DNA from 3 places in the Paenibacillus sp. IHB B 3415 genome. Region 1 is predicted to be linked to each of the others. Evidence: riboswitches for the same ligand, from Rfam matches in the RefSeq annotation. Region 1 holds a riboswitch; each other region holds the start of a gene.
The links. A riboswitch is a leader RNA that binds a small molecule or an ion and turns the genes downstream of it on or off. The one in region 1 is predicted to bind cyclic di-AMP.
Positions count from the first base shown of each region.

Region 2: another riboswitch for cyclic di-AMP. It lies ahead of QW71_RS27150 (hypothetical protein); the one in region 1 lies ahead of QW71_RS22120 (C40 family peptidase).
Region 3: another riboswitch for cyclic di-AMP. It lies ahead of QW71_RS13915 (APC family permease); the one in region 1 lies ahead of QW71_RS22120 (C40 family peptidase).

Region 1 covers NZ_JUEI01000053.1:15,654-18,773, reverse strand. The annotation lists cyclic di-AMP (ydaO/yuaA leader) riboswitch at 172-310, shown strand; gene QW71_RS22125 (C40 family peptidase) at 368-796, shown strand; cyclic di-AMP (ydaO/yuaA leader) riboswitch at 1,184-1,327, shown strand; gene QW71_RS22120 (C40 family peptidase) at 1,333-1,824, shown strand; gene QW71_RS22115 (GNAT family N-acetyltransferase) at 2,072-2,557, shown strand; gene QW71_RS22110 (cytochrome c) at 2,684-3,040, shown strand.
Region 2 covers NZ_JUEI01000071.1:25,278-28,397, reverse strand. The annotation lists gene QW71_RS27160 (DUF4878 domain-containing protein) at 13-399, shown strand; gene QW71_RS27155 (hypothetical protein) at 518-706, shown strand; gene QW71_RS27150 (hypothetical protein) at 1,053-1,499, opposite strand; cyclic di-AMP (ydaO/yuaA leader) riboswitch at 1,673-1,842, opposite strand; gene QW71_RS40085 (hypothetical protein) at 2,355-2,576, shown strand; gene QW71_RS27140 (glutaredoxin family protein) at 2,647-2,889, opposite strand; gene ytxJ (bacillithiol system redox-active protein YtxJ) at 2,886-3,120, opposite strand, start outside.
Region 3 covers NZ_JUEI01000026.1:40,334-43,453, forward strand. The annotation lists gene QW71_RS13915 (APC family permease) at 1-1,402, opposite strand, end outside; cyclic di-AMP (ydaO/yuaA leader) riboswitch at 1,531-1,690, opposite strand; gene QW71_RS13920 (disulfide oxidoreductase) at 1,916-2,350, opposite strand; gene QW71_RS13925 (DsbA family protein) at 2,347-3,102, opposite strand.

The DNA of each region.
Region 1 (3,120 bases):
GAGGTGCATGACTCTTTTTTGTTTACAGCTGCGATAAGTGCATTTGCAAAACTTTAAATCCTTTGGTACAATGATGCCTGTACTACTAGTAACAAATTTGTAATCTTTCAAATGGAATTAAGCAGCTATGTAACCGAGCCTTTAACCTTATGTCGATATGTCACTATTCTGGTGCACAAAACGCCGAATTCCCAGCACCGGGGAGTGGGGGAACCATATTTTGGGTGAATTGATCTCGCTTTAGAGGGGTCATAGGGGAACCTTCTACCGAATCCTTAAGCTAACCTCGCAGGCCTTGGAAGGAGTACATCTTTTGAGAAGTCAGAACTTTAAGAAGAAATGCACCGCAGCAGCGCTGGGTCTTGTGATGGTATTTACACTTGGAGCGGGCAGCGCTTTCGCAGATTCCAAAATGGATACTGTGATCTCAAAAACCATTGGAACGTCATATAAAACCGGGGGCACCAGCACCAGCGGCTTTGATTGTTCCGGATTCACCAAATACGTATTCAAGAGTATCGGCCTTACCTTGCCGCGCACCTCTAAGGCACAGTTCAGCGTTGGAACAGCCGTATCCAAGAGTAATTTGCGTTCCGGTGATTTGGTATTCTTCAATACCCTGGGCAACGGAGTTTCCCATGTCGGTATTTATGTCGGCAATGGAAAATTCGCACAATCCTCCACTTCGCGTGGTGTAACCATCAGTTCGCTGAGTCAGGCATACTGGGCCAACCGCTACGTTGGCGCTAAAAGAGTGATGAGCACAACAGCCTATCAAGCTGTCGCTTACGATTGAACCCTTGAACATTTCCTCGAATATTTGTACCTCTAACATCTAAATGTAACTTATACGAGCCCGGTTTTGATTATTGCCGTAATCATTTCCGGGTTTTTCCTTTTCCTTATTCTACCTTTTACACTCATCTGCAGGCCCTGAAACACCTTTTTATCCCAAATCCAAAGAAAAATTCATCAATAGCTCACCCGCTGCGTAAATATGAGTCTTTCTATGCAGCTATAACTCTAAAAAACGCAAAAAAAATGCATTAATATGTTATAAGTGATTGCCAAGCGCCTTAGTCTTTGCTACAATTATCGCAGTGAGCTTTTAGTAACATTTTTGTAATTATTGAATCGCTTTTAACAAAGGTTTTGTCATGTATTGAATAACAGCTAATCCTAATCAACAGTCGTGCCGAGTTCCCTAAAGATTTAGGGAAACGGGGGAACCAACTTTGGGTGAATTGACCTCCTATTCTAAGAGGGGTCATAGGGGACCTTCAACCGAACCCTTAAGCTAACCTCGTAGGCATTTGGAAGGGGTATTTACTTTTGAAGAAGAAGCTAGCAGCCGCAGTACTAAGCTTTTCCATCATCTTCACCATTGGAGCAGGAAGCGCTTTCGCGGATTCCAAAATGGATAAAGTTATCGACAAAGCCATCGGGACCAAATACGTATCCGGCGGTGTATCCACGAACGGTTTTGATTGCTCCGGATTTACAATGTATGTTTTTGATAAGATCGGCATTAACCTGCCTCACCAATCCGGCTCCCAATATGAGATGGGTACTGCTGTATCCCGCGATGAGATGAGACCGGGCGATCTTGTATTCTTCAATACAAGCGGCAAAGGCATTTCCCATGTCGGTATTTATGTTGGTGACGGTGAGTTCGCACATGCTTCTTCCTCGCGTGGTGTAACCATCAGTTCCCTGAGTGACAGCTACTACGTCAACCGCTACGTTGGCGCCAAACGGATTATGAGTACAGATGCTTACAAGACTGTGGCTGCGGATTCCGAAGACAATGACGATGTGCAATAATTTGTCCTAATATAAGCGCTTTTCCAGGATTTTTGCCGAAATCTTGGAGGAGGGCTTATTTTTTTGTCTATAAAATTACTTACCCCGCTCTATATTTGTAAAACATCAATTTCGCTCTTTCATAAAATATTTATTGGCGTTTGTCAAGTTCCGGTCTTTCTGCAAGGTTTTTGCGTCGAATCCGGCTCGTTTTGTATATAATATTTATAGAATGAAGTAATGTTCCCTTGAAAGGAGGCCTCCGCTTATGATAAGTTCCCCGGTAACTTTTTATGTTGTTCCTATGGAGTCGCAGCATGCTGCTGAGATCTGTGAGTGGAACTATAGGCCCCCGTATAATATTTACGGCTGGATGCCCTGGGAGCAGATGCAGGCGCTCGGTGTTGAATTCGGTGATCCGCAGCTGCGCAGCGAGCAATACGTTTCCGTCGTGAACGGACAGGGAATCCTGTGCGGCTTCGCCCAGCTGTTCCCTATGGAGGGTGTAGTCCGGCTCGGAATCGGCATGCGGCCCGATCTGTGCGGTCATGGCATGGGACATCTCTTCATGAAGGCCATCGTTCAGGCGGCTCTGCAGCGTTATCCGGAACGGGAGATCGATTTGGAGGTACTGACGTGGAATCAGCGGGCCATCCGTGCTTACCAGAAATGCGGATTTACCATAACGGATACTTATGAACGCAGAACTCCAACTGGCGATAAACCATTTTATTGTATGGTCTATGAGAAATAGCATTCCACTTCTGTATGTTTGCAAATTTTCCAGGAGTTTCGTTCATTTTTTTGACACAAATACTATGATAACGCTTCACCATCCAGTATAATGAAGGAAGCAGCTTACATGGAGGGACGGATGCAGATGCAGAAATGGATCATGAGCGGTTTGTTTTTTGCCGCCTGTGCCTTTGCCGTGGTCTTAATGTTTACCCTGCCCGGCAAAGCCGAGGTGGCTGAAGAGAACAAACCTACAATGCCTGAGGTTGTGCTGGACGCAACCAGCGCGGAGGCCCTGGTGAAAGCCAACTGCATCACCTGCCACGGGGATCAGCTTCAGGGCGGTGTAGGGCCGAACCTGCAGCAGGAGGGCGCACAGCATGACGCGGCGCAGATTTACAGCATTGTGACCAAAGGCCGCGGGCAGATGCCTTCCTTCAAAGACAAACTAGCCCCTGAGGAAATTGCGAATGTCGCGTTATGGCTGGCCGAGAAGAAATAATAACATGCCCAAAGGTAAAATGCCCGCTGCAAAGGATACCTTGGTATCCCTGCACGGGCATTTTTATGGATCAGGCGGTA
Region 2 (3,120 bases), on a different contig from region 1:
CGGACGGATATTATGTTAGATGGATTTAGAACGATTAAGCAGCAGAAGCTAAGTGATGATCCGGAGCTGAACAGTGTGGTAGTTAGCTACCTGGATGATTTCAATGATATCTATAAATGGAGTGAGTATGCATCGGATGATTTCATCGCGAAAGTGTACATGTGGTGTTCCGGAGATACCTCAGAAAGTAAGACGATAGATGAAATGAAGGCTCTGTATGCTGAAATCAGCAAGGAGACGGCAAATATAACAGATTACGAAATTAATGAAATGAATAAAATAAACGCTGATGAATACGAAGTGGTAGTGTACAGGTCCTGGGATAACGGGAGTGATGATACCGCTGTCTATTCAATGATTAAAATGGATGGGGTATGGAAGGTGGATGACCGGTATTGATGAAACGGGCTTATGAATAATGCTGTTCTATAGAGTGAGTACAAACCACCCCAAACTGGTTAAAACCCCGCAGATAGTGTACCTTAGTAATATTAGTAATTAGGAGTGGTGATTTTTTGTGAAAAAAAGTAGACAAACCCCCGTGCTGGTCGTGGTCTCCATCCTGCTGATCATTATCAGCAGCCTGATCCCGTCGGACAAATCAACCTGGCTGGGGGCACTGCAGACCATCTTGCTGGGCGTCGGGCTGCTCGGATGCTGCATGGCTTTTTGGCGGTTCGCCAAGGGCGGCAAAGGTAAGCGCTGATTTCTGGCACTGGAACGGATAGCATAGCATAGCAAATGGAGAGCCGTGGCGGATGCTGCGGCTTTTATTAATATGAACGACGTCAGCGGATTTACTCTATGCAGCGCTTGCTACGCGGACTGAGAGGACCTTATTTTGTGAAAAAGCCTGCTTTTTTGCTCGTTGCGGACTCAGGAGCGCTTATATTGTTCGATGGAGCTCAAAATGAGGCGAAACTGGTTAGTTAAGGTCCTCTGAGTCCGCATGGATCGCTGAATGGCCTGACCGGACGAAATAACGGATCTACAGTCCGCATGGATCGCAGCAGCATGGTTGATTCTATTGGTGCAGGCCCCAGCAGCTTGCCCTATCCCGCCGATGGGCGCGGGACAGCTGGCCGCACAGCAGCCATCTGTTCGCGAATCCCTCTGAGCTGCGCTTTCAGCTCAGGAACGCTTCGCTGCAGGATGAGGCTGATCTCGGGCAGCGGCAGCTGGATGCCGTACCATAAGGCGCTGGCGATCTGATCCTCCCAGGTGAGCAGGGCAGAAGAGCAGCGGCCGCGGTCTTGAGCAACCAGCGAGCATTGCCGGATGCATTCCCTGTAGGCGGCAAGGGAGTAAGCATCTGCTTGGATGCTGCCCTTGAGCCACGGCTCAGAGAGTGCCGCGAATGTGGCAATTGCGGCTTGATCGGCGCGGGCGCCTTTCTCCAGCAGGAGACAGCTTAGCGCATAGATGGTTCCGCTATATTGCTCAATATAGCTGGTGAATCCGGCAGCGGGAACTGCATTGGACGATAATGGGTCTGGCATGTGGACACGTTCCTTCCTGAATGTGGGCGATTTGTAGTTTGATTATGTAGTTGATTGGTTTGCCGAAATGCTGATCCGCCGGAATAAGTGCGCAAAAAACCGCAGACAGAGGAGGACCTCTGCTGCGGTTTTGTTACAGGCGTAAGAAGCCTGGGGCAAAATCGTGGCGGATCAAGATCTCTCTCTTTACGCTTACGGGGTTAGCTGTCGGATTCGGACGGTGAGAGTCGCCCTACCTTTTGAGACTGCGCAATTGAAGTCTCCTTCGGATTCACCCCAAGTAGGCCTGCGGCCTGATGGTTCCCCCGTTTTCCGCTTGGCGGAAATTCAGCGTGCATTCATAGTTTCGTTGGTAACTTTCAACACGAATCATACCCTTTCAGGATTGTCTTTGTAAAAATGGAAAAGAGTGCTTCTGCGCCGGATTTGCAATAAATTGCTGCTTCGCAAGGAATATTGGAGACTAAAACCATATATGTGGCCGATTATCATCCGTTTATCTCGCTCAATCGCCGTTTTTTATTTTTGGGAGGCAGCGGTGAGGGAACTTCGGAAATATTAATGCGTTAGACGGAAATGCCGCCGATAATGAATTTTTGAAAAATATCGTATTAGTGAGATATCGGGCGATAATGAGAGTTTGAAGATAAAGTAAGCGTTACCCGTCAGGAAAATGGATTCTTGATTGTGTTATTAGAGTAATTATGGCGGTTTACAAATTGCACCTGAATTAGAGCCTGATTTTACGAAAAGTGTATCCTTTCTAGCCCCGCAAACGATACATCCCGGAGGGCAAATTCCCCGTTTCCCGAACGCTTGACTTGGACCGGCGGCCACCGCATTGCCGTCGCAGACGTGAACTTTGAGCGCCGCGCCTATGAGAAATGGACAGCCTACGGCCAGTCGAAGACCGCCAATGTGCTGTTCGCCCTTGAACTGGACAAACGCGGGCAAGCACATGGTGTCCGGGCCTTCTCAGTGCATCCCGGCAGCATCCTGACCGATCTGGCCGGCATCTGCCTTATGACGAGCTGCGCGGCATGTGAGGCTATGACAGGGGTTACATTCCCGGCCTGACAGATCTGAACAACAAAAATGGTGCCGGCCCTGTAAGAGGGCGGCACCATTTTGCATAGGGGAATAATCATTAATGAACAGCTGCCTCAATAAGCTCCTGAAGCTCAGGAAGATTGAAGCCCTTGACAGCCCGGTCTCCGGATACGGTGACTGGAACACCCATGAAGCCCAGCTTCTCGACTTCTTCCTGGTAAACGGTACTGGTCATCACATCTCTGACTTCGAAGGGAATGCCCTTGCTCTCAAGCAGCTGCTTCACCTGATTGCAGTCGCTGCAGCCGGATGTGGAATAGATGATTACGTTCTGGCTCATTGCTCCACAGCTTCCTTGATGGCGCCACGGGTGATTTTCCAGTGGGAAGTGTTCCAGCGGACCTCACCATCCTCCAGCAGGAAAATCTGCGGCGATTCATGCTTAATCCCGAAATCCTCGGCAATCTGATTGGAGACCGGACGGTCTTCGATAACATGTACAATGGCGGCAGGCGTGTCGGAATTCTGTGTATAGGCCTGGAACTCCTCATTTGCTTTGGCGCTGATCGGG
Region 3 (3,120 bases), on a different contig from region 1:
GTTTATCCGTAGCCGGACAAATGCGCAGCTGATCGGCAATATTCATATAATGACGGTGAATCCGGTGGAACACGATGATTACAAGCGGCAGGAAGATGAAGGCCATCCATACACTCGAGAATTTAGTAATAATGAAGATGAGCGTAATGGTTAAGGTTGTGAGCATGCCTACTGTATTCACAGCGAATTTGCTCTGCCAGCCCTTAGGCTTGGTTCTGTACCACTGGACCATCATGCCAAGCTGTGAAAGGGTAAACGGAATGAATACCCCAACGGCGTATAATGGAATCAACCCTTCGGTATTTCCGTGAAAAGCGGCTACCAGCACAGCCGACATTATGCCGAGGAAAATAATGCCGTTGGAGAATCCCAGCCGGTCTCCGCGCACCATGAAGGCATGGGGTAAATATTTGTCTTTGGCGAACATGAACGCCAGCAGCGGGAAGGCCGAATACGCTGTATTCGCCGCCAGGAACAAGATTACTGCGGTGATTCCTTGGATGAAGAAGTACAAACCGCCGCGGCCAAAGGTAGACTCGGTAATCTGTGACACAACCGTTGCTTTCTCGTCCGGCATGATACCGTACCAATATGCCAAAAGCGTAATCCCCGTGAACATAGCCCCGAGAATCAGACCCATCAGCATCAGCGTTTTAGCCGCATTTTTCTCAGCCGGTGCTTTGAAGTTAGGGATCGCATTGGAGACCGCTTCTACCCCGGTCAGTGCCGAACAGCCGGAGCTGAAGGCCTTGAGCAGAAGGAACATACTGACGTTCGATACCGCCGAGCCGATCTCAGGAACCTGGGCATGAGCACCGCCGGTTGCATACTTGAAGACTCCCGCGATAATCAGCACAAAGATGGAGACGACGAACAGATATACCGGAATGGCTATGAATGAAGCTGATTCAGTAACACCCCGCAGATTTACAATCGTTAAGAGCAGAATGACAGTAACCGCTATAAGTACACTATGATTATGAAGACCCGGGAACGCTGATGTGATCGCGTCCGTTCCCGCCGAGGCGCTTACCGCTACCGTTAGAATATAATCGACCAGCAAAGAGCCGCCGGCAAGCAGGCCGGTATGAACCCCGAGATTGGTTTTGGCGACGATATAGGCGCCCCCGCCCTGCGGATAAGCAAAAATGGTCTGCCGATAAGACAGGATTAAGATGGCCAGCAGGCCCAATACGGCTAATGCAATTGGCAATGAGTACCAGATAGCTGTGAAACCTGCGGCCACAAGTACGATTAAGATTTGTTCTGTTCCGTAGGCTACAGACGAGAGCGCATCAGAAGACAGGACAGCCAGTGCTTTCACCTTGGATAACTTTTCATGATCGAGTTCGTTCGACTTCATCGGACGCCCGATCAATAGTCGTTTTACCTTGCTTACCATTGTAGTAACAGTTCCTCTCTTTGTTAAGTTGAAACGGCAGTACCGCGCGCTGTTTTCATAAGTGGATTTCATAAATGCAGGCACAAAAATAAGCATACGGAAATGATCCGCATGCCTTGAGTGCATGGTCATTATCCCACTATTGCTTACGAGGTTAGCTGGCGGATTCGGGCTGTGGTAGCCCTACGGTTTTCGAGTCTGCTGACCCGCTTCCGATTCACCCCGTTGGCACTCGGCCAAGTTTGGTTCCCCCGTTTTTCCTTCCGGAAAATTCAGCGCATATTCAACTTCTCACAAGGACTAATATTAATCTACAATGCCTCTTCCGTAAAGCGTTGAAACAAATGAAAAAAGAATGAAAAACAACCAAAACAACCAAATCCACGATCCGGTATGTCTTGATCTTTCATTCTCTTTCATTATCCCTTTATCGCGTGATTTTACAGCATTTCTGCTTAATAATTTACACTCAATTTAAGGGAATATATACTCTTCACTCTGCCTGACGGCTTCTTACTCACCTGCATCCTCTTTACGCCCTGTCCATAGCAGAATTGTTATTAATGCGAACGCAATGAGTGCCAGCAGCGGGATGGTAATGAATCCGAAATAATTCAGATAATCCGTGTTGCACGGCACACCGATTGTACATGGAAGCACCTTGCTGAGTGCCGGAATTTTCTGCTCCGCATAATGATAGATCGAAATGCTTCCGCCTATCAAACTTAAGGGAAGGACATAAGGGATAATGCGCTTATCCCCCCGGTAAGTGGCGATTCCGAGCAAAATCAGCTGCGGGTACATAAATATCCGCTGAAACCAGCATAGCTTGCAGGGCTCATATTTCAGCACTTCACTGAGATACAGACTGCCTGCTACAGCAACAACCGAGACGAACCAGGCCAAGTAGAGACAATTCCGGCGGCAGAATGCAGAGAATTTATTCATTGTGCAGCCACAGCTTCCGCAGCTACCTGGATTTGAGCATCGATTTCCTCCATATTAAAAGGTTCATTCACCTTGACTCCATTGACAAACAGTGATGGCGTGTTGGTTATGCCGGTGTCTGTGCCAAGCTGGATATCTCTCTCCAGTTCGCTTTCGTAGGTCTTGTCTTCAATATCCTTACGCAGCAGGTCGAAGTCAATGGGCAGTTCTAATTGCTGTGCCAGACTTACCAGGAAGTCCGGTGTTGCCCACTCCACCTTTTCTTCACCCTGGTTAGCATAGATAGCATCGAAGAATTTCCAGAAAGCCTCCTGATTCTGATGGTATACGGAGAGTGCCGCAAGTGAGGCTGTTCTCGAATCCGTACCAATAAAGGCCAGGTTGACGAAGTAAAAGGCTGCTTTATCCTGATTGACATACTCCTGAACGATTTGCGGTTTAATGACCCCGGTGAACTGGGCGCAAGCCGGACATTTGTAATCGCCGAATTCAACGATTTTGACTGGAGCATCTTCTTTGCCCAGCCGTGCCATTTCACTGTAATTGAAGTCAACGGGAGCCGCAGCAGATCCTGTGGTTGAGCCGTCCTTCGAGGCCAGCATGAATAATCCTACAAAAATAATAACGACTAAAGCCACTGTACTCACGATCAGAATTCTCGTTTTCTGCTTCTGCTGCTCCTGCTCTGCCCGGCGTTTCTCCTGCTTGCTCATCTGGGGAAGCGCGACATTGTTCTTTTTCGGTTTGCTCAAAGAGAGTTCCTTTCTGTC